2 regions of the Arthrobacter sp. D1-17 genome follow, and region 1 is predicted to be linked to the other one. Evidence: predicted binding sites of a transcription regulator. Region 1 holds the regulator's gene; the other holds the start of a gene.

The links. The regulator Rex, encoded in region 1, represses fermentation and respiration genes when NADH is low (regulators of the CRP and FNR family bind a similar motif). The targets are predictions, from matches to a motif close to CTTGTGAANNNNTTCACAAG.
Region 2: a site for Rex is predicted at 5,260-5,279, ahead of M1E01_RS08125 (glyceraldehyde-3-phosphate dehydrogenase). Genes of this name have one in related genera too.

What each region holds. Positions count from the first base shown of each region.
Region 1 covers NZ_CP096382.1:827,707-838,422, forward strand. The annotation lists gene M1E01_RS03840 (bifunctional aldolase/short-chain dehydrogenase) at 1-1,821, shown strand, start outside; gene M1E01_RS03845 (rhamnulokinase) at 1,818-3,284, shown strand; gene M1E01_RS03850 (acetylxylan esterase) at 3,319-4,326, shown strand; gene M1E01_RS03855 (3-deoxy-7-phosphoheptulonate synthase) at 4,626-5,804, shown strand; gene M1E01_RS03860 (helix-turn-helix domain-containing protein) at 5,907-6,119, shown strand; gene M1E01_RS03865 (30S ribosomal protein bS22) at 6,346-6,444, shown strand; gene M1E01_RS03870 (HAD family hydrolase) at 6,605-7,444, opposite strand; gene M1E01_RS03875 (glutaredoxin family protein) at 7,563-7,817, shown strand; gene M1E01_RS03880 (redox-sensing transcriptional repressor Rex) at 7,916-8,611, shown strand; gene M1E01_RS03885 (hypothetical protein) at 8,707-9,561, opposite strand; gene M1E01_RS03890 (hypothetical protein) at 9,710-10,279, opposite strand; gene M1E01_RS03895 (YceI family protein) at 10,463-10,716, opposite strand, start outside.
Region 2 covers NZ_CP096382.1:1,736,196-1,746,911, forward strand. The annotation lists gene cysK (cysteine synthase A) at 1-103, opposite strand, end outside; gene msrA (peptide-methionine (S)-S-oxide reductase MsrA) at 168-692, opposite strand; gene M1E01_RS08095 (Nif3-like dinuclear metal center hexameric protein) at 791-1,699, shown strand; gene M1E01_RS08100 (zinc ribbon domain-containing protein) at 1,760-2,497, shown strand; gene M1E01_RS08105 (YaaA family protein) at 2,520-3,284, opposite strand; gene M1E01_RS08110 (alpha/beta hydrolase) at 3,330-4,220, opposite strand; RNA gene rnpB (RNase P RNA component class A) at 4,294-4,685, shown strand; gene M1E01_RS08120 (hypothetical protein) at 4,716-5,168, shown strand; gene M1E01_RS08125 (glyceraldehyde-3-phosphate dehydrogenase) at 5,501-6,994, shown strand; gene M1E01_RS08130 (hypothetical protein) at 7,100-7,309, shown strand; gene M1E01_RS08135 (HNH endonuclease family protein) at 7,427-8,224, shown strand; gene def (peptide deformylase) at 8,303-8,875, opposite strand; tRNA gene M1E01_RS08145 (tRNA-His) at 9,001-9,073, opposite strand; gene orn (oligoribonuclease) at 9,222-9,875, opposite strand; gene mptB (polyprenol phosphomannose-dependent alpha 1,6 mannosyltransferase MptB) at 10,060-10,716, shown strand, end outside.

The DNA.
Region 1 (10,716 bases):
CTGCAGGCGCTGAAGAACGTCTACCCGGGCGTGGAGCGCGAGGACGAGATGGTCGCGGCCCTCGATTACTGCCTGCATGGCAAGGGCGGCGCGGCGCCGTCGATCGATACCGCCATGCACGGTCTGGTGGACGCCGCCCATGTTGACCACCTGCATCCGGACTCCGGCATCGCGATCGCCACCGCAGCGGACGGCGAGGCGCTCACCGCCAAGATCTTCGGCGACAAGGTGGTCTGGGTGCCGTGGCGCCGTCCCGGGTTCCAGCTGGGCCTGGACATCGCGGCGATCAAGGACGCCAACCCGCAGGCCGTCGGCACCATTCTCGGCGGGCACGGCATCACCGCCTGGGGCGCCACGTCCGAGGAAGCGGAAGCGAACTCGCTGTGGATCATCGACCAGGCCGAGAAGTACATCGCCGCCAACGGCAGGAACGAGCCGTTGGGTCCGAAGCTCCCGGGCTACGCGCCGCTGCCGGAGGGCGAGCGGCGTGCCAAGGCCGCCGCGCTGGCGCCCGTGATCCGCGGCCTGGCGTCCACGGATAAGCCGGTCCTGGGCCACTTCAGCGACGACACCGCCGTGCTGGAATTCCTCGAGTCTGCCGAGCATCCGCGTCTAGGGGCACTGGGTACCTCCTGCCCGGACCACTTCCTGCGCACTAAGGTCAAGCCCCTCATTCTGGACCTGCCCGCGGATGCCTCCATCGAGGACTCCGTGGCCCGGTTGAAGGAACTCCACGCCGAATACCGGAAGGACTACAAGGCGTACTACGACCGCCATGCGGATGAGAGCAGCCCGGCGCTGCGCGGTGCCGACCCGGCCATTGTCCTGGTCCCGGGCGTGGGCATGTTCTCGTTCGGCGCCAACAAGCAGACCGCCCGCGTGGCGGGCGAGTTTTACATCAACGCCATCAACGTCATGCGCGGCGCCGAGGCGATTTCCACTTACGCCCCGATCGAGGAATCCGAAAAGTTCCGGATCGAATACTGGGCCCTGGAGGAAGCCAAGCTCGCCCGCATGCCCAAGCCCAAGTCCCACGCCACCCGCGTCGCGCTCGTGACCGGCGCGGCTTCGGGGATCGGTAAGGCCATCGCGACCCGCCTCGCCGCCGAAGGCGCCTGCGTGGTCATCGCCGACCTGAACCTCGAAAACGCCGAAAAGGTCGCCGAGGAGCTTGGCGGTCCCGACGTCGCCGTCGGCGTGCAGGCCGACGTCACCAACGAAGCCCAGGTGGCCGCCGCAATCAGCGAAGCGGTGCTGGCGTTCGGCGGCGTGGACCTGGTGGTCAACAACGCTGGCCTGTCCATCTCCAAGCCGCTGCTGGAAACCACCGAGAAGGACTGGGACCTGCAGCACAACGTCATGGCCAAGGGATCGTTCCTGGTGGCCAAGGCCGCCGCGAAGGTCATGATCGACCAGGGCCTGGGCGGAGACATCATCTACATCTCCTCCAAAAACTCCGTCTTTGCCGGCCCGAACAACATCGCCTACTCCGCCACCAAAGCCGACCAGGCCCACCAGGTCCGCCTCCTCGCCGCGGAACTGGGCGAGTACGGCATCCGCGTCAACGGCATCAACCCCGACGGCGTGGTCCGCGGATCCGGTATCTTCGCCGGCGGCTGGGGCGCCAAGCGCGCCGCCGTCTACGGCGTGGACGAGCAGGAACTGGGCAAGTACTACGCCCAGCGCACCCTGCTCAAGCGCGAAGTCCTGCCCGAACACGTCGCCAACGCCGCTGCCGTGCTCACCAGCAACGAACTCTCGCACACCACCGGCCTGCACATCCCCGTTGACGCCGGCGTCGCGGCGGCGTTCCTGCGGTGAGCAGCGCAGCAGCACCCCGTCCACAAGCAGGTGTCGACGGCGGCGTATTCGTCGCCGTCGACATCGGCGCCTCCTCGGGACGCGTCATCCTCGGACGGATCGGCGGCACGGGCAGGGTCAATATGGAGACGGTCCACCGTTTCCGCAACGGCGTGGTGCACTCCGACGGAGGCCTCCGCTGGGACTTCGACGCTCTCTTCGCCGAGGTGCTCAACGGCCTTGCCGCAGCGGCAGCTACGGCGGACGCAGCGGGCGAGGCGATTACCAGCATCGGCATCGACACCTGGGCAGTGGACTATGGACTGGTCAACGCCCCCGGTGAACTGACCGCTCAACCGTTTAGCTACCGCGACGAACGCAGCCGCGCCGCCGTCGCGGGCGTGCACGACAAACTGGACCCGGCACGGCTCTACGCCACCACCGGGCTGCAGTTCCTGCAGTTCAATACCATTTACCAGTTGGCGACAGAACAGAACCTCGAGGGCCTTCAAGCCCTGCTGATCCCGGACCTGATCGCCTTCCTTCTTACCGGGGAGCGCTACACGGAGGCCACCAACGCCTCCACCACCGGGCTGTTCGACGCCGTCGCGGGGGAGTGGGCCATCGGATTCTTCGCCGCGCTGGGACTGTCCCAGGACCTGTTCCCGCCCCTGATTCAGCCCGGTGAAACGGTCGGCACACTGCTGCCGGGCATTGCGCAGCGCACCGGTCTGCCGGTGGAGACAAAGGTGGTCGCGGTCGGCTCGCACGACACTGCCTCCGCGATCGCTGCCGTCCCTGCGGATACGGACAGCTTCGCCTACATCTCCTCCGGCACCTGGTCCCTGGTGGGAGTCGAGCTGCAGCATCCGGTGCTGACCGAGGCCAGCCGTGCGGCGAACTTCACCAATGAACGCGGAGTAGACGGTACCATCCGGTATTTGCGCAATGTCGGCGGGCTCTGGCTGTTCAGTGAATGCCAGCGGACCTGGGCCGCCCAAGGATATAAGCCGGAGCTCGGGGCATTGCTTGACGCCGCAGCCGCCCTCCCGCGGGGCGGTCCGCAGATCAACGCCGATGACCCATGCTTCATCGCCCCGGACAACATGCCTGAACGCATCCGGGCAGCAGTCCAGGCCACCGGAGCGATCCTGCCGGACCAACCCGCGGCCACGGTCCGTTGTATCCTCGACAGCCTGGCTGCCGGTTATGCGCGCACCATCGCCGATGCCGAACGCCTCGCCGGCGTTGCCGTCAACGTGGTCCACATCGTCGGAGGCGGCTCGCAGAACAAACTCCTGTGCCAACTCACCGCCGAAGCCACGGGCAAACCGGTCATCGCCGGGCCTGTCGAGGCAACAGCCCTAGGCAACGTCCTGGTCCAGGCCAGGGCCGCCGGTACCATCAACGGCGGGCTGCATGAACTACGGGCAGCCGCCCGCGGTTCCCAGCAGCTGAAGGTCTATCAGGCAGCTATGGTGTAGCCGACTCCTTTGTCCCGCCAATGAAACGGAAGCCATGCCCCTCTTCGATCTGCCGCTCGAGGAACTGCGGACGTACACCTCCGCCGTCGCACCTCCGGATGACTTCGAGGTCTTCTGGGACCGTACCGTCAGTGACACCCGCGCTTTTCCGCTCGCCGTGGTTTTCGAACCGGCGGAGAACTATCTCAGCGTCATCGACACCTTTGACGTCACGTTCGCCGGCTACGGCGGCTCGCCCGTCAAAGGCTGGCTGCACCTTCCGGCGAACAGGGAACCCGGTACGCCGCTGCCGGCCGTCGTGCAGTACGCCGGTTATTCGGGCGGCAGGGGCCTGGCCAACCAGGACACCCGATGGGCGCAGGCGGGCTATGCGCACTTCATCATGGACACGAGGGGCCAGGGTTATTCCGGTTCGGTGGGCGAGACCCCGGATCCGCATCCTTCCGCCGGTGAGGTGGCCTATGCGGGGCTGATGACCCGCGGAGCGGGCAGCCGGGAAGACTACTATTACCGCCGCGTCTACATGGACGCGTTCCGCGCCGTCGAAGCCGTGCAGAGCCATCCCGCCGTCGACGCGTCCCGGATCATCGTGGCGGGCGTCAGCCAGGGCGGCGGAATCACCATCGCGGTTGCCGGGCTGGCGGCAGGAAGGCTCGACGGCATCATCGCCGCCCTGCCCGATGTCCCGTTCCTTCAGGATTTTCCACGTGCCATTGACATCGCACCCCGGGGGCCGTACCCCGAAATTGCAGCGTTTTTGGGCAGACACCGGGAGCGGTATGAGCCGATGCTTGCGGTTCTCAACTATTTCGACGGCGTCAACCTGGCCCGCTCCGCCGCGGTGCCGGCGCTCTACTCCGTGGCCCAGATGGATGACGTCTGCCCGCCGTCGACCATCTTTGCCAGCTTCAACGCCTACGGGACGTCGGCTCCGGACCGGGTGTCGAAGGGCATCGAGGTCTACAGGTTCAACAACCACGAAGGCGGCCAGGAGCACCACTGGATCCGGCAACTGCTGTTCCTGCGCAAGATACTCGATTGACGTGCTCCTGCCCAGCGAGGGGCCAGCGCGAACGGACACTTGGGGCCCTGGCGGCGGGGCCCCAAGTGTCCGTTCGCGCATGTGCCGGTTTGCGGACCGAACAAGGCTGAGGTTAGGGTGTGCCTATGACTAACCGTTGGTATGCGTATTTTTCGTTGGCTCTGGAGGGGCCCGCGTCTAACTGACACGCATCCAACTACCTTCAGAGCCAACAGGGCAGAGATCATTCTCTGCCCTTCGCCATTTCTCCGGCGGGTTCTGAACTGGGCCCGCTCCGTACCCGGAACAGGACCCAGCACATGAGCGCAGCAATCACCGAAACCCAGCAGCCGGCGTCGAACGTCCCTGCAGACGTGCGGCCGGCAGAGTCGCCGTCCCCATCGCGGCAGTCCACCTCCAACCTGCGCGTCAGCGGGCTCAGGGCATTACCCACCCCCCAGGAAATGATCACCGAACTGCCGCTGGACGGCCGAGCGGCGGACGTCGTCGAACGCGGACGGGACGAAGTCCGGGCGGTCATGGACGGCGTCGATGACCGCCTGCTCGTGATCGTTGGCCCGTGCTCCATCCACGATCCGAAGGCCGGCCTCGAATACGCACGCCGCCTCGTCAGCCAGGCCGAAAAGCACAAGGAAGACCTGCTGATCGTCATGCGGGCATACTTCGAAAAGCCGCGCACGACCGTGGGCTGGAAGGGCCTGATCAATGATCCGCGGCTGGACGGCACGCACGACATTGCCGCCGGCCTGCGGGAGGCGCGCCGCTTCCTGCAGCAGGTCACGGCGCTGGGACTGCCCGCGGCCACCGAGTTCCTTGAGCCAATCAGCCCGCAGTACATGGCAGACCTCGTGTCCTGGGGTGCCATCGGCGCACGCACCACGGAAAGCCAGATCCACCGCCAGCTCGCCTCCGGACTCTCGATGCCGATCGGCTTCAAGAACGGAACCGACGGCGACCTCCAGGCTGCCGTCGACGCCTGCAGCGCCGCCGCGGCCGCCCAGGCTTTCCTGGGCATTGACGGCGACGGACGGGCCTCGCTGGTCTCCACCGCCGGCAACCCGGACACCCATGCCATCCTCCGCGGCGGACGCAAGGGGCCGAACTACTCTGCCGCCGATGTCGAAGCCGCCTCTGCCAAGCTGGCCGGAAAGAACCTGAACCCGCGGCTCATCGTGGACGCCAGCCACGCCAACAGCGGCAAGAGCCACCACCGGCAGGCAGAAGTAGCGCTGGAGATTGGTGCCCAGCTGGAGGGTGCGGGGGCGTCCGCCGGTGCCATCGCGGGTGTGATGCTGGAGAGCTTCCTGGTGGGCGGGGCCCAGAACCTGGACGTGGCCGAACACGCCGCCGGCCGGTCCCAATTGGTCTACGGCCAGAGTGTGACTGACGCCTGCATGGAGTGGGATGTGACGGTGTCGGTTCTGGATCAGCTGGCCGCCTCTTCGCGGAAGCGGCGGGCTTTCACAATGGCCACGTGAGCATCTAGAGTAACTAGGACACGGTTGTTCGATGGCTCAGCATCGGCGCACCGCACAAACGGGGGATGCCGCATAGTTGCTGAGAGCAAAGGAATATGGGAAATGTCCGCAGAGTCGAACTTCTCGAACGCCAAGTTCCTGACCGTGGCCGAAGTGGCTCAGGTCATGCGCGTTTCCAAAATGACCGTGTACCGACTGGTTCATTCCGGCGAAATGCCGGCTGTCCGGTTTGGCCGTTCATACCGCGTTCCTGAGGCCGCCGTCGAACAGTACCTCAAGGGTGCCGTCGTCGACGGTCAGACGGGTACCGCGTGAATTCGGGAGCCCAGGTTTCCGCGCCGATTGTCGGGACTGCTGCAGCCGCCTTGGGGGCCGCTGCAGGTTCCGGGAGTGGTGGCGGTCAGTAGGGGCCCGGATAAAGCGGTACCCTGTTAAGGAACGTTTTACGTCATTGTAAGAATCTGTCAGTTGTCAGTCTGTTGCTCAGTCCACGGACCTTCTCCATCAGACAGGTACTGCATCTAGTTTGTAAGGAACTTTCGTGGGTTCAGTTATTAAGAAGCGTCGCAAGCGTATGGCCAAGAAGAAGCACCGCAAGTTGCTTCGCAAGACCCGCCACCAGCGCCGCAATAAGAAGTAGAAGTACCTTCTACGCGTCAATGCCCGCTCCCTTTCGAGGGTGCGGGCATTTTTGCGTTCCCTGCCGCGCAGACCATACCGCCTCATGACGCGCATATGCCTGACGCAGCCGAAATTCCCCTATCGAGGGGGCATTTGCGTGTCGAAGGGAAAAGAGCGCCTCACACCCGGGGGCCGCGGATGCGGGCGTAGCCCTTCCAGAGGCCGTAGACTGCGCCGCCTGCTGTTGCTGCCTTAAGGCCGAGGGTGGCGGCACGGCGGCCTGAACGGAAGTCGTAGACGGGCCAGTTGTGTGCGCGGGCGTGTTTGCGCAGCCGGGCGTCGGGGTTAATCGCCACGGGATGGCCGACGAGGGTCAGCAGCGGGATGTCGTTGTACGAGTCGCTGTAGGCCCAGCACCGCTTGAGGTCCAGGCCTTCGTTGTCCGCGATGGCCTGGACGGCGACGGCTTTGGCCGGGCCGTGGAGGATGTCGCCGACGAGCCGTCCGGTGTACAGGCCCTCACTGATTTCGCCCACCGTGCCCAGCGCTCCCGTGAGCCCCAGCCGTGTGGAGATCACCGTGGCTACCTCGATCGGGGTAGCGGTCACGAGCCAGACCTTCCGGCCTACGCGCAGATGCTGCTGGGCCAGGGCCTTCGTGCCCGGCCAGATCCGGGAGGCGATCATCTCGTCGTACACTTCCTCGCCGAGCACCTTCACGTCTTCCTCCGTGATGCCGCAGGCGAGGGTCAGTGCGGAGTCCCGCACCGAGTGGACGTCGTTCACGTTTTCGCCCCGGAGCACAAACTTCAACTGCTTCCAGGCCATGCCGGCGGCCTGGGGGAGAGTGAAGGCTCCCCGCTGGTGCATCTTCCGCGCGACATGGAAAATGCTGGCACCCCTCATGAGGGTGTTGTCGACGTCGAAAAACGCTGCCTCGCCCTGCTGCTGCGCTGCAGCAGGCGGTTTCTGCGTTGCAGTTGACCGCTCAACCACAGCGACATACTTCTCCTCAGGCATGCCATTGAGTCTAGTCAACGTGGAGCATTCCACCGTCCCGCAACAGTGATGCCGGCGTCATCCGGCGCCTGGCGCCGCCGGCATCGCTCCCCGACGGGAACGGCGCTACGGTTGAGCCATGGCAATTCCCGACGTCGTTCTCCTCACCAAAGCTGACTGTCACCTCTGCGCTGCGGCGCGCGAGGCCGTCGGGCGCGTTACGGCCGGGTTGGGACTGGGGTGGAGGGAACAGTCGGTGGACAGCGACGAATCTCTCCGTGAGCGCTACGCCGAGGAGCTTCCGGTGGTGCTGGTGGACGGAATCCAGCGGGATTTCTGGAAGATCGACGAGGCCCGGCTGGAACGGGTTCTTCGTCAGGCGATGGCGCGCTAACGGCCGTTTCCGTCGTTTCGGCGCAGTGGCACCGGCTTTGTTGACATAAGTGATGGGGATTTAGAGTGGACTCACAACGCGACGCAATGGAGCAATTAGTGACTTCGCTCGACTCACCTCCCCAGGCAGTGCCTGAGGACACCGGAACTGCCGGAAAGCAGATTCCGCCCGCGGCTGTGGCCCGCCTCACCATTTACTTGCGCGCCCTAAACTCCCTGCTCGCTGAGGGCATCGAACGCGTCTCCTCCGAGTCCCTGGCCGAGGCCTCCGGCGTCAGCTCCTCGACCCTCCGCAAGGATCTCTCCCACGTCGGTTCCTATGGCACCCGCGGCGTCGGCTACGAGGTGCAGTATCTGAGCCGGCACATCGCCGCCGCGCTCGGTCTGACTCACGACTGGAAGGTCGCCATCGTTGGTGCCGGCAACCTGGGCAAGGCACTGGCCAGGTACGGCGGGTTTGAGTCCCGCGGTTTCGACGTCGTAGCCATTTTCGATGCCGACCAGATGGTGGTGGGCAACGAAGTCGGGTGGCTCCGCGTGAGCGATGTGGCCGATCTGGAAACCGTGCTGGAGCGGACGGGGGCCAATATGGTGGTGCTCGCTTTGCCCGCGGCTGTGGCCCAGAGCGTCTGTGACCGGGTTGTGGCGGCCGGAGTCCACAGCATTCTCAGCTTCGCGCCGGTGATGCTGCAGGTTCCGGAAGGCGTGAACCTCCGGAAGGTGGACATGGCAACCGAGCTGCAGATCCTCGCGTACCACGCGCAGCGGGCCCAGACCCCGGACCAGCCGGAGTAGGCCCTCCACTCAGCGCGAACGTACAGTTGTGGCCCCCGACTCCGTAATGGAGTGAGGGGCCACAAGTGACGTGAACGGCCTGGCAGCCTGAGCGGTTAGCGGCCGAACGGGCCGCCCCCATACGGGTTGGCAAAGGGCTGCGGCTTCTGGAAGTACGGTGAGGCCGCAGGCATGTAGAGCATCACGATCGCCGCGATGCCCAGGATGACAGCGACGGTGTTAAGGCCGAGCGGCAACACGGAGAAAATAGAAAGCGCCGCGAATACCGTACCCAGGATCCGGGCCCAGTTCTTACCCTTGCGGACGTTGAACGCCACCAGGGCATACAGCCCGGCAATGATGAGCGCAAAGACGACGATCGTGCCGACGAGGAGGCCCTTGATGTCTTCAAAGGCAATGTTCTGGCCGCTGCCCTGAATCTGGTCTTCAAACATTTGGCGTGTGGCGGGATCGTCGAGGGTCCCAATGCCCAACAGCGTGGACAGGAGCGTCAGGGCACCGGCCGCGATGATCATCCAGAACGCCTTGTTAACAGATTGGGGGACACCGGCGGGGCCGCCCTTGGCCTGCTCCGAAGGGTACTGCTGCCCGTATGGAGACTGCGCGTACGGTGACTGGCCGTAGGGGGACTGGCCGTACTGTGGTTGTCCATATTGCGGCGGGTTCTGGCCGGAGGAGGGCTCTTGGCCGTACTGCGGGGCGTTCTGGCCGTACTGCGGCTGACCGGACTGCGGGGCGTTCTGGCCGTACTGCGGGGGGTTCTGGCCCTGCTGGCCGTATTGCGGCGCAGGCGGGATATTCTGCCCATACTGGGGAGCGTTCTGCCCATACTGGGGAGCGTTCTGGCCGTACTGCGGCTGCCCCCCGCCTTCCCGTCCCGGTTCATTGGCATCGTGGCGGCCGGATTCCGGATCATTGGGGTTGCGAGGCGGGACTGGAGGAGTGCTCATGAGCGTTCCTTTGCGTTGTGACGTAGGGACCGGCCGCCGGGTTTCAGACGTTTGCCCTGCCCCCAGCATGGTTTACTTCCACCGTACCCCTCGGCAGGCGCGGCGAGGCTTATTCCGGAAGCGGTATTCGCGGACGCTGTGCCGGGAGTCAGGCCCGTACACGCGCTGCTGCGAACCACCGCCGTGAGCCGGGAGACCACATCAGCACGGTCGCGGTCAGGCTTGCCAGGAAACTGAAACCGCTGCCGCCACGTCCGTCGGTGAAACTGAGGCTGATGATAGTGAGAAGCAGAGAAACCCCGGCGACGGCGGTCAGGGCGAGCCGGGCCCACTCCCGGCCTTCCTTCAGTGTTATTGCCAGAACAATCTGGACGCTGGATAGCGCGGCACCAAAAAGCACGAGCAGCAGCACCAGGATGGCAACCGCGGGCAGGAACGCAAAGAGCACCAACGCGCCGAACAGCCCGATGACGCCGCCCAGCAGCCCCAGCAGTCCGGCGGCCAGCCAGACGCAATACGAGATTCTTAGCTCCATCGGCAGTCCTGCCACGCTGAACATTTCGGCCAACCCGCCCTGGGGCATGGCCTCATAGAAACTGCGGGGACGATCTGCTGGAATTTTGAACGGGAACCTGCCGGAACGGCGCCGTTGGGAGTGGTTCCCGGAAGGTGGTGCGCCGCATGGTTCGTGCGGATGCGGCGCGTTCGGGTTGCTCATGGCTCTCACTGTAGATCGGGGGTTGGCGGGATTCGCCCGGCATTGCTTCAGGGATGCAAAAGCCCCGCTTCGTGGAGGCTGATGAACCGGGACCACGGGCGGGGCTGTTGCGTTCGAAGACCGTCAGGCGGGCTTGGCCTGACGGGCCGTGCCTGATCTGGCGGGTTGCCCTAACGGCAGGCGCTACGCGGCGGGCGCAATGAAGGCCAGCTCAAGATTGATGGCAACCTTGTCGCTCACCAGAACTCCGCCGGCTTCCAGGACGGCGTTCCAGGTCAGGCCGAAGTCCTTGCGGCTGATGATGGCTTCAGCGGAGACACCGGCGCGGGTGTTGCCGAAGGGGTCAACAGCCACGCCGTTGAACTCGGTCTCGAGGGATACCGGACGGGTCACGCCCTTGATCGTGAGGTCGCCCTGGAGTTCGTAGCCGTCACCGG
Region 2 (10,716 bases), 910 kb from region 1:
GCTTGACGGCGACCTGGGCTTCCAGGCCCTCGGTCAGGCGGTTCAGCCTGACGAGCGGGGTGCCGCCTACCAGCTGCGTTACATCGTCGTAGATCCGTGCCATGTACTTACGCCTATCTCTGAGGAGGGAATGCTTCGGTCAGCCTAACGAGGGCGTCTGCACGTAGCTAAGCATTAAGCCATGAAGAGTAATATTTCCGGGCCTTGGCCAGTTTCGGGTTGATAATCACCTGGCAGTAGCCCTGCTCGGGGAACTTCGCGTAGTAGTTCTGGTGGATTTGTTCCGCCGGGTAAAACACGGGAAGCCGGCTGACTTCTGTGACTATCGGATGTGACCAGAGGGCCTGGTTCCGTTCAATCGCTTCCTCGAAGAGGATCTTTTCTTCAGTGGTCTCGTAGAACATGGACGAGCGGTATTGCGTTCCGACGTCGTACCCCTGGCGGTTAAGTGTGGTGGGATCGTGCAGCGCGAAGAACATGTCCAGGATGACGTCGGGCGGAATGATGTCCTCATCGAATGTCACCGCCACAACTTCCGCGTGGCCAGTGGTTCCCGAGCAGACGGAGTAGTAGTCAGGGTGCTGTTCGTGGCCGCCGGTGTACCCCGAAACCACAGAGGTCACGCCCTTGGTCTTCTGGTAGACGGCGTCCAGGCACCAGAAGCAGCCTCCGCCAAGCACAAAAGTTTTCATGTCCTCTTCAATGGTTGAGGTGTCCGGATGATTCCCCGGCCAGGTTACGCCCGGAAATCAAGGCGGGCCAGCGGCGCCTATAGGGTAAAAATATGAGTATGGAACCTGTGAACAGCGGCGTTGCAGAAGAACCGGCAGAGCCAGCGGGCATGCCCGAAGCCGGGGCGGCGCCCACGCTCGGGCAGCTCATGCTCGCCGTTGAAGAGCTCTGGCCCGAGTCGCTGGCGGAGGAGTGGGACGAGGTGGGCCTTGTTGCCGGCCACCCGTCGGCGCCCGTCAGCCGGGTCATGTTTGCCGTTGATCCCACGCTCGAGGTCATCGACGAGGCCATCGAATGGGGCGCCGGTCTGCTTATCACGCACCACCCACTGCTGCTCAAAGGCGTAACCTCTGTCGCGGCCAACACGCCCAAGGGCAAGGTGGTCCACCGTCTCATCGAATCGGGCACGGCCCTCCTGACGGTGCACACGAACGGCGATTCCGCCGTCGGAGGCGTTTCCGACGTCCTGGCCGATGCCCTGGGGCTCGAAAACGTCACTCCGCTCACTCCTGCTGCCAACGGACTTCCCGAGGAGGGCATTGGGCGTGTCGGTGATCTTGCCGAGGCAATGTCCCTCGGTGACTTCGCCGCCCGCGTGTACGGGATCCTGCCCTCCGTTGCCGGCGGCGTGAGGGTTTCGGGGGACCGCGATGGACTGGTGCGCCGCATTGCCGTCTGTGGGGGTGCCGGCGATTCACTTTTTGATGAGGTGCGGGCCAGCAGCGCCGATCTCTATGTGACAGCCGACCTGCGGCACCATCCGGCGTCCGAGGCGCGTGAGGCAGCCGCCAACGGCCGCCCCTACCTCATTGATGTGTCCCACTTCGCGAGCGAATGGCTGTGGCTGCCTGCCGCGGCGGACGCGCTGGGCAATGTCCTTACCGACCAGGGGCTGGACGTCGAGATCCGCGTCAGCAGCACCAACAGCGATCCGTGGGACTTCATTCTCACTCCCGGTGGGGACTAGAGTTCATAAAGCCCCTGCAGGGGCCCGGCGCAGGCCGGATGGGATCAAGCGGAGGTAATCGTGGCCAAGGCAGCACCGGCGGAACAGTTTAAGTTGCTCGAACTTCAGGGGCTGGACGCCAAACTCAAGTCCCTCGCCAACCGCCGCCGCACTCTGGAAGCAGATCCGCGGATCACCGATCTGGAAGCCGCCCTCGCTGTAGCCCAGGGTGAATTGGGGGCCGCCAAGCTCGCCGTCCATGACGCCGAAGCGGAGCTGAAGCGCGCCGAGGCGGACGTCGAGCAGGTGGCAGGGCGCATTGAACGCGACGAAGCCAGGCTGAACAGCGGAACGGGCCTGTCCAAGGACCTGGTGGCGCTGCAGAAAGATATCGCATCACTCAATAAGCGGCGGTCCGACCTCGAGGACGTAGAGCTCGAAGTGCTGGAGCGGCTCGACTCCCTGCGCGAGCGCCAGGCGGCGCAGCAGAAAATTGTCGATGACGTCCAGGGTTCCTTCGCCGTGATCCGGGCGGAACTGGATGAGCAGCTGGCAGAGATCACCGCTGAAGAGGCCGTTGTGCGCGGTCGCAGGGCAGAGTTCGCCGCAGGGTTGGACGACGGTCTGCTGGCAGTCTACGAAAAGACCCTTGCCCGGCGGGGAGTCGGCGCTGCCAGGCTTTTCCACGGCACCTCTGAGGGGTCAGGCATGCAGCTGAGCCCGGGCGACCTTGCTGAGATCAAGGCCGCGGCCGAGGATGACATTGTCTTCTGCCCTGACTCCGGCTGCATCCTGGTGCGCTCAGCAGAGTGGGTGTGACGCCGGGGTGTCCCCGCGCCTCCTAGTTGGGCAGGATGATGTTCAGGGCGTGTGCCTTGCGCGCCGTGCCGGGCACAAGTTCGGCGTTCCACTTCTCACCGGCGGCCTTGTGTAGCTGTGCTGGCGTTTGCGGTGCCTTTCCGGGCCGGGTCAGCAGATGCCGCGCGAGTTCGCCGCGGGTGTGCTTCGCGAAGTGGCTGACCACCTTCCGCACGCCGTTCACCTCAGTGAAAACGTTGACCGTCACCGTCGACGCCGCCGGGGGAGTCCACGCCGCGGCGTAGGTGCTGGAGCGGCAGTCCACCAGCAGCTGCCCGGACACCGCGGCGGCCAGGGCGTCCGTCAGCTGCGGCTTCCAGAACGAGGCAAGACGGCCGACGTCGGGCAGCGACGTTGACATCGACAGCCGGTACGCGGGCACGGAGTCCGCGAAACGGATGGCGCCCCAGAGGGCGGAGATCACCAGGACCGATTCATCGGCCTTGCGGCGCTGCGGCCCCGTCATCGACTTGTAGCCGAGGGCGTCGTACAGCACCCCGGAATACACCTGGTGGGCCGGCGCGGCCGGTTCGGCGTGCAGCCGGGTGTTCCGTTCGACGTCGGACTGCAGTGACGCTCCTACGCCCAGGAGTGCGAGGGCGTCCTCATGCGCGCTCACCGTACCAAGTGCCTCAAGGATTTTGGCCCGGCAGGGGTTGAGGTCGGGGAAGCTCAGCGAGGTCCAGTCCATGGCGTCGCCACGGGTCGCAGGGGTTTTGCCTTCGGACGGGGGAAGCAGGATCAGCACCGTACGATCTTACCGGTGGTGTGCAGGACCAGCCGGACTCACAATTCAGCCAAGGTTCCGGCCGAGGAAGGACAACACTGTGGGCAGGATTGAGCGCCAGTAAGCAGTGTCGTGCCCGCCGGGCAGGAATCCTCCTTCCACCGGGCCCGGGAGCGCGCTGACGTATTCGCGGACGGTTGCCGCGAGCTCGTCATCCCTGCCGCAGTCGATACGTTTGGGAATGGCCGCCAGCCGGGGGCGGAGCGCGAAGACGTCGTTCGCCGCGAAATCCGCCGGGCTGTCAAAGGCGCCTTTCATTCGTGCGCCGTGACGGGACCAGATGGCCGGGCTCATCGCGGCCACGGCCCGGATGCCGGGCAGCCGCGCCTGCGAGGCCAACAACAGGGCGCCGAAGCCGCCCATGGAGAGGCCGAAAAGCCCGATCTGCCCGAGATCAAAGCCCTGCACGCCGAGGAAAGGAACGAATTCCCGCACCAGCATCGACTGCGTGTCGCTGCCGTCCCTGCGCGCATGCCACCAGGTGTCGCCGCCGTCCACAGCTGCAATCGCGAAGGGGGTTCCGCCTCCATCCACATGCCGCTGCAGCACCTCGTCAGCGGCGAGGTCATCGAGCATGAACCGGTGGCTGCTGCCAAGGCCGTGCAGGAACACGGCCACAGGCACGAGTGGAAGCTGCGCCCCGTCCTGCTGGTGAGGCGCCGCCAGTGACCAGCGTGTGGCTGGTCCCGGCCGGTAGGCGGAAACGAACTGGCCGGTGCGGACCATTATTCTGGGCCAGCCGCCCGGTCCGGGAGCCGCCGTCGGACGCGTGTAGCCGGGAAGCGGTACGGGAGCAGGAAAGGGCGGGAGCGGCGTGCATGCCGCGGCGGCGGACATGCCGGCGGCGATGCCCGCCAGCTGAAGCAGCCGGCGGCGGGTCAATGCTGACGCGTCCATTTCCTGATGATAGGCCCGGGGCCGGGGACCTAGCGCGGGCGCATCCGCGGTGCCCCGTAGAATGGACACCGGATGGGTTGACCAGGCGGCCGCGCGTCACGCAAGTGGCTCGAGGAACGTCCGGGCTCCGCAGAGCAGGGTGGTGGGTAACGCCCACTCGGGGTAACCCGCAGGCCAGTGCCACAGAAAACAGACCGCCTGCCTCGCGCCGATTTGAAAGCGGCACGATGCGGGTAAGGGTGAAACGGTGGTGTAAGAGACCACCAGCTTCCCGGGTGACCGGGAAGGCTAGGTAAACCCCACCCGGAGCAAGGCCAGACAGGGCACGTTTGAGGGCTGCTCGCCCGAGTGCCCGGGTAGGCCGCTGGAGGGCGCCGGCAACGGCGTTCGTAGATGGATGGCCGCTACTCCCGCCCCGGCAACGGTGCGGGAATACAGAACCCGGCGTATCGGTCAACCCATCCACTCAACACGCTGGAAAGGTACACTCCGGTGATGGACGCGCAGCGGCAGGAAAAGCCCAACGAGGAGCAGGAAGCGGAGTTCACGGGCAACCGGGAACGGTTCGCCGCCCAGCCATGGCACGGCATTGACCCAAGACTGTCCATGCTCCTCGCGCCCATCCTGGGCCCTGACCGTGAGGATCCGCATGGCACCATTGAGCTCACGGTTATTGTTGACGGGACCATAATCTCCGGCTCGGTAGCGAGTGAAGAAGCCTGGTCCCGGCGCCAGAATGCGCAGGTCATCACAGCAGGCGAGTATTTGCCGGCAGTACCCGACGGCGTGCAGGAGAACGGCGTGCGGGAGAACCAGATCCGGTTCATCCATTTCCTTGAGCCCGTAGTAATCTCCGGCGGAAACCCCATCCACCTGAACGCTACGAGGGTGGACCTCCGCAACGTTGCTGCCTGGAGCATTGGCCGCCTCCAGTACGGCGAAAAATAGTTACGGCTGACCCCCGGCGCCTCGGCTAATCCATCCACTTTTCTGGTTACGGCTTCGTTCACCCAACAGGCGACGCAGGAGGTGAGCCGCCGGTGTGAGTGATTTCACGGGCCGCCCGGCCATTCGGACGCGCTGCGAGCCCTAGAATAGACCTTGAACGTAGAAGTTCTACCGCCGGGATCTGCGTTCGCAACCGGCGGTTTTTCTTTGCCGCGTCAACAAGGCACCCGGGGAGGACCGAAACCCTGCCGGTGCCAGTGCCCCTGGAGAACTTCGGGTGGCCGACTTCCGGTTACGAAGACGTAACCGGTTGAACCAAGGAAGGTAGTTCTGTGAGCCAGACGTCAGATTCTTGTCTTGATACGTGGATGGGCCGCGAGGCACTCGCCGAGGCCATGATCCCCGTGATCGGCCGGTTGTACCGGGAAAACAACGTGGTCACGTCGATCCACGGCCGCAGCCTGATCAACAAGTCCACCATGAACATCCTCAAGGCGCACCGCTTCGCCCGCCGGATGAGCAAGGATGAGCTGCTCCTGGAGGAGACGGCCCCGCTGCTGAACACCCTGGCCACGCTGGACTTGGGTGCAGCTGCCATCGACATCGCCCGCCTGAACCAGAAGTACAAGTCCGACGGCGGCGACCTCACTCTCGAGGAGTTCCTCCGTGCCGAACTGGCTGAGATTGTCGGCAAGCGCGGGGCAGACGACCGCACCAGCACCGACGTCGTGCTGTACGGTTTTGGCCGCATCGGCCGCCTGCTCGCCCGTCTCCTCATCGAAAAGGCCGGCGGCGGGCACGGCCTGCGCCTGCGCGCCATCGTAGTGCGCCGCGGCTCTGACAACGACCTGGCCAAGCGTGCCAGCCTCCTGCGCCGCGACTCCGTCCACGGCTCCTTCGAGGGCACCATTCAGGTGGACACCGAGGCTAACACCATCACGGCCAACGGCGTCCGGATCCAGGTCATCTACTCGGACAACCCTGCGACCATCGACTACACGGCCTACGGCATCAACAATGCCCTCGTGGTCGACAACACCGGCCGCTGGCGCGACGCCGAAGGCCTTGGCCAGCACCTGCTCAGCAAGGGCGTGGCCAAGGTCCTCCTGACGGCGCCGGGCAAGGGTGAACTGAAGAACATCGTGCACGGCATCAACCACCGCGACATCGCAGATTCGGACAAGATCGTGACGGCAGCGTCCTGCACCACGAACGCGATCACCCCGGTGCTGAAGGCTCTCAATGACAAGTACGGTGTGATCCACGGCCACGTGGAGACCGTTCACTCGTTCACGAACGACCAGAACCTGATCGACAACTTCCACAAGGGCGACCGCCGCGGACGTTCCGCCGCTCTGAACATGGTGATCACCGAAACAGGCGCCGCCAAGGCCGTGGCCAAGGCACTGCCGGAACTGCAGGGGAAGCTCACCGGCAGCTCCATCCGGGTGCCCACCCCGGACGTGTCCCTGGCTGTCCTGAACCTGAACCTGGAACGGGGCACCACCAAGGACGAGGTCAACGACTTCCTGCGCGAGATGTCGCTGCACTCGGACCTGCGCAAGCAGATTGACTACATCGATTCCCCTGAAGTGGTCTCCACCGACTTCGTGGGCTCGCGCCGTGCCGGCATTGTTGACGGCCTTGCCACCATCTCCAACGACAAGAACCTGGTTGTTTACGTCTGGTACGACAACGAGTTCGGGTACAGCTGCCAGGTAGTCCGCGTCATGGAGGAAATGGCTGGGGTCAACCCGCCGACCTTCCCCGCCAAGGACTCCGTGAAGGACGCCGCTCCGGTACTGGCTGCCGCAGCCTCCGTCTAACAGCGGCGTTTCCGCTGGTCCGCCGCGTAGCAGCGTAAAACATGGCTCCCTAAATTCCCGGCTGGTTCTCTGGAATCAGCCGGGAAAGGGGGCCAAACTTGTCCCATGGAACACGACCGGACACTCCAGCACGAGACAACACTGGAACACGCCCTCGACGTGGCGCGGGCCAACCAAAAAGAGGCACAGCGCCTGCTCGACGAGGCAAAGACAGCACATGCCGCCGGCGAGATCGGTCAAGAGCGGGTCTCCCAGCTGGAGCGCCTTCTCGAACTGGCCAATGAAGATCTGCGGCGGGTTATGAGGGAGCAGTAGGGCACTGCTCCTGCACAGGGCACCTGTCCTCAACACTGTGGGTATCGTCCCGGATGTCGGAGGCCTGCCCTAGGCTCTGAGGGTGCAGCCACCTCATGTCCCTGAGAGCAGACCCGGATGACCGTCAGCTGGAGCGCCTACAGGCGGGCGCGCAGACGCTCGCGCCAGGCCTGGGCCCTGCTCGCAATTGCGGGTGCCTTTTTTGTCGCCGGCGTTGCCTGGTTCTTCACAGCAGGCCAATTCCTCGCCGTTGAGCCGCAGATATCAGGCCCCGGCACGGCTCCCGTCTTCAATCCCGCTTGGATGAAACCAGTGGTGGCGCCCCGGCGGGTGCCCTCCGGCAGTGCCGCCGCGGCGCTGGAGACCCTGCCGGTAAAGGGGCGGGCGGCGAAAAACGACTACGACAGGTCAGCCTTCGGCCAGGCCTGGTTCGACGCTGACCGCAACGGGTGTGACACCCGCAATGACATTCTGCGCCGTGACCTGAACGGCGTCGTTTACTTTAAGGGCTCCCGGTGCAAAGTGGCGTCAGGGACGTTCCACGAACCCTACACCGGAGCGCGCGTCACGTTCACGCGCGGCGCCGATTCCAGCAAGGCCGTCCAGATCGACCATGTGGTGGCGCTGGGCGACGCGTGGCAAAAGGGCGCCAGGCAGCTCACACTCCAGGAACGCCAGAGCCTGGCCAACGATCCGATCAACCTCATCGCAGCCGACGGACCGGCCAACCAGGAAAAAAGCGCTTCGGATGCGGCCGGCTGGCTGCCTCGGAACAAGGCGATCCGTTGCCACTATGTCGCCCGGCAGATCTCAGTGAAAGCCGCCTACGGGCTTTGGGTGACGCAAGCCGAAAAGGACGCTATGGACCGTGTCCTCGGCTCCTGTCCGGGCCAGCAGACCATCATCGCCCGGTAGGGCAGTGGTTCACTGATGCCCGGGCTGCCGCCCTTCCAGAGCCGCGGTCGGCCCGGCCAGGGATCAGTGCCGAACGGATCAGTGCCCGAACGGATCAGGATCGACGCCCGGCATCCAAGTCAGCCCGGGGACACCCCAGCCGTTCTTCTTGGCTTGCTTCAGAGCCTTGCGTGCATAGCGGTCAAGGAGGCGGTTGACGTAGAGCTTCCCGTCGAGGTGGTCGTATTCGTGCTGCATCACCCGCGCGAACCAGCCGGTGGCCTCGAACTCGACCGGTTCCCCGTATCCGTCGAACCCCTTCACCCGCACCCATTCGGCCCGTTTCAGGGGGTACTGGCCGCCGGGAAAGGAGAGGCAGCCCTCGGCCTCCTCGTCCGGATCCGGCAGGGCGCCGGAAACCTTGGACAGGGTGAGGACGGGGTTGACCAGCACGCCGCTCGGCGGTGCGCCGTCCTCGTTCTCGTACTTATACACGAAGATACGCTTACCCACGCCGATTTGAGGCGCTGCGAGGCCCACGCCGTTGGCCTTGTCATTGGTTTCGAACATGTCGGCGATCAGCTGGCGGAGCTCGTCGTCGAAGACTTCGACTTCGGCCGCCCGGCGGTGCAGAACGGGTTCGCCCCAGATGGTGATCGGCAGAACAGTCATGGCAGAGGGTTCCTTTGGTACTTGATCGGACGCAGCCCGGCGTGGTGTCGAAACGAACAAAGGCTGCACCGGATAACCGGTGCAGCCTTTGTGATGGGACGGCGTCGAATGCCATCCTTCGTGAGGGTGAGCGACGGGGGTTGAACCCGCGACCTCCTGGACCACAACCAGGCGCTCTGCCAACTGAGCTACGCCCACCATATGCCTTACAGTCCCTCCGGTCTTTACCGGCCGGCTGGAAAGGCAACGTCAAATAGTTTACCTGCTGTTCGGGGGTGCTTTTGCCACTTTCGCCTGTTTTGGCAAAAATTCCTTCGAACGTGGCGCAGATTACTTTTCGGACGCCTTAGGCGGATGGTCCCGCTTCGCTCGGCAATGCGCCCTCTGCTGCCGCCTGCTTTCCTGCGATGCCCTGCGTCAGTTGATCGATGACCTCGGGCTGGGCGGCGATGCGCCGGGAAATCTTCAGGGCAGTGGCGCTGTCCGGGCCCGGAGCGGGAACGAAGACTGCCTCCCGGTAGTAGCGGAGCTCATCAATGGAGTCCTTAATGTCGCCGAGGGCACGGTGTCCGCCCAGTTTGGCCGGGGCTTGGAAGTACGCGCGGGCGAACCAGCGCCGGGCCAGTTCCTTGATGGTACTGACGTCGATGACCCTGTAGTGCAGGTGCTCCACGACGGCGGGCATGTCCCGGGCCAGGAAGACCCGGTCCGTCCCAACCGAGTTCCCGGCCAGCGGTGCCTTGCGCACGTCCGGAACCCACTTGCGGATGTAGGCCATGACTGCTTCCTCGGCCTCGGCGAGCGTCTTGCCGGCCGGAAGCTCTTTCAGAAGACCGGAACGGGTGTGCATGTCCCGGACGAAGTCATTCATCTGGGCCAGGGCCGCGTCGTCCGGCTTGATGACCACGTCCACCCCGTCCCCGAGGATGTTCAGTTCGGAATCCGTCACCAGCGCGGCGACTTCGATCAGGGCGTCGTTGACGGTGTCGAGACCGGTCATTTCGCAGTCGATCCAGACGATGCGTTCGTTAGATATAGGCACCCGTTCAGCCTACCGTTTCGTGGTCGGGGAGCGGTCCGGTGCTAAGATTTCCGGGTACGTGGCGGCGCCGGGAGCGGCCGCCGCACTCCATTCACGGCCGGGCACTTCCGGCAGCAGATCGAGGCTGCACGCCCACAAGAGATTGGATAATCCTGAGATGACGGCGCCAGTGCCCGAGACGGAGGAAAGAGCCACAGGCACTTCCGCGGACCTGGGCCTGGCGGAAGTGGACAACCCCTGGTCGCCCCTTCTTTCCGGATTCGTTGGTTCGCTTTTCCTTGTGATCGGTTCCCTCGGTGTCGGCTGGCTTGCCCCGGCATCCGAACTGCGGCGGCTGCCGCTGTTCATATGGATGCGTACGGAGGCCCTGGGGGTTGCCCTTTCCATCGTACTTATCGCCGTCGGCGGCATGCTGCTGGTGCGGGCGTGGCTCCGGCTCGGCCAGCGCGTCCGCGTCTGGGGCCCGGCCGCCCGCAGAGCCACCCTGCAGGCGGTCGCAGCCTGGGGCCTGCCCATGATGTTCACGGTTCCGCTCTTCAGCCGCGATGTCTATGCCTACATCGGGCAGGGCCGGCTGATGGTGGAGGGATTTAACCCCTACGAGAACGGCATCTCGGCGCTTTCAAACTACTTCCAGCTCGGCGCCGACAAGATGTGGACAGAGGCGCCTGTGCCGTACGGGCAGCTCTTTCTGTGGATCGAACAGCTCGTCGTCTGGTCCACGAACGTCCATCCCGAGGCCAGCATCATGCTCTTCCGGCTGGCCGCCCTGGTGGGCGTGGTCCTCTGCATCATCTAC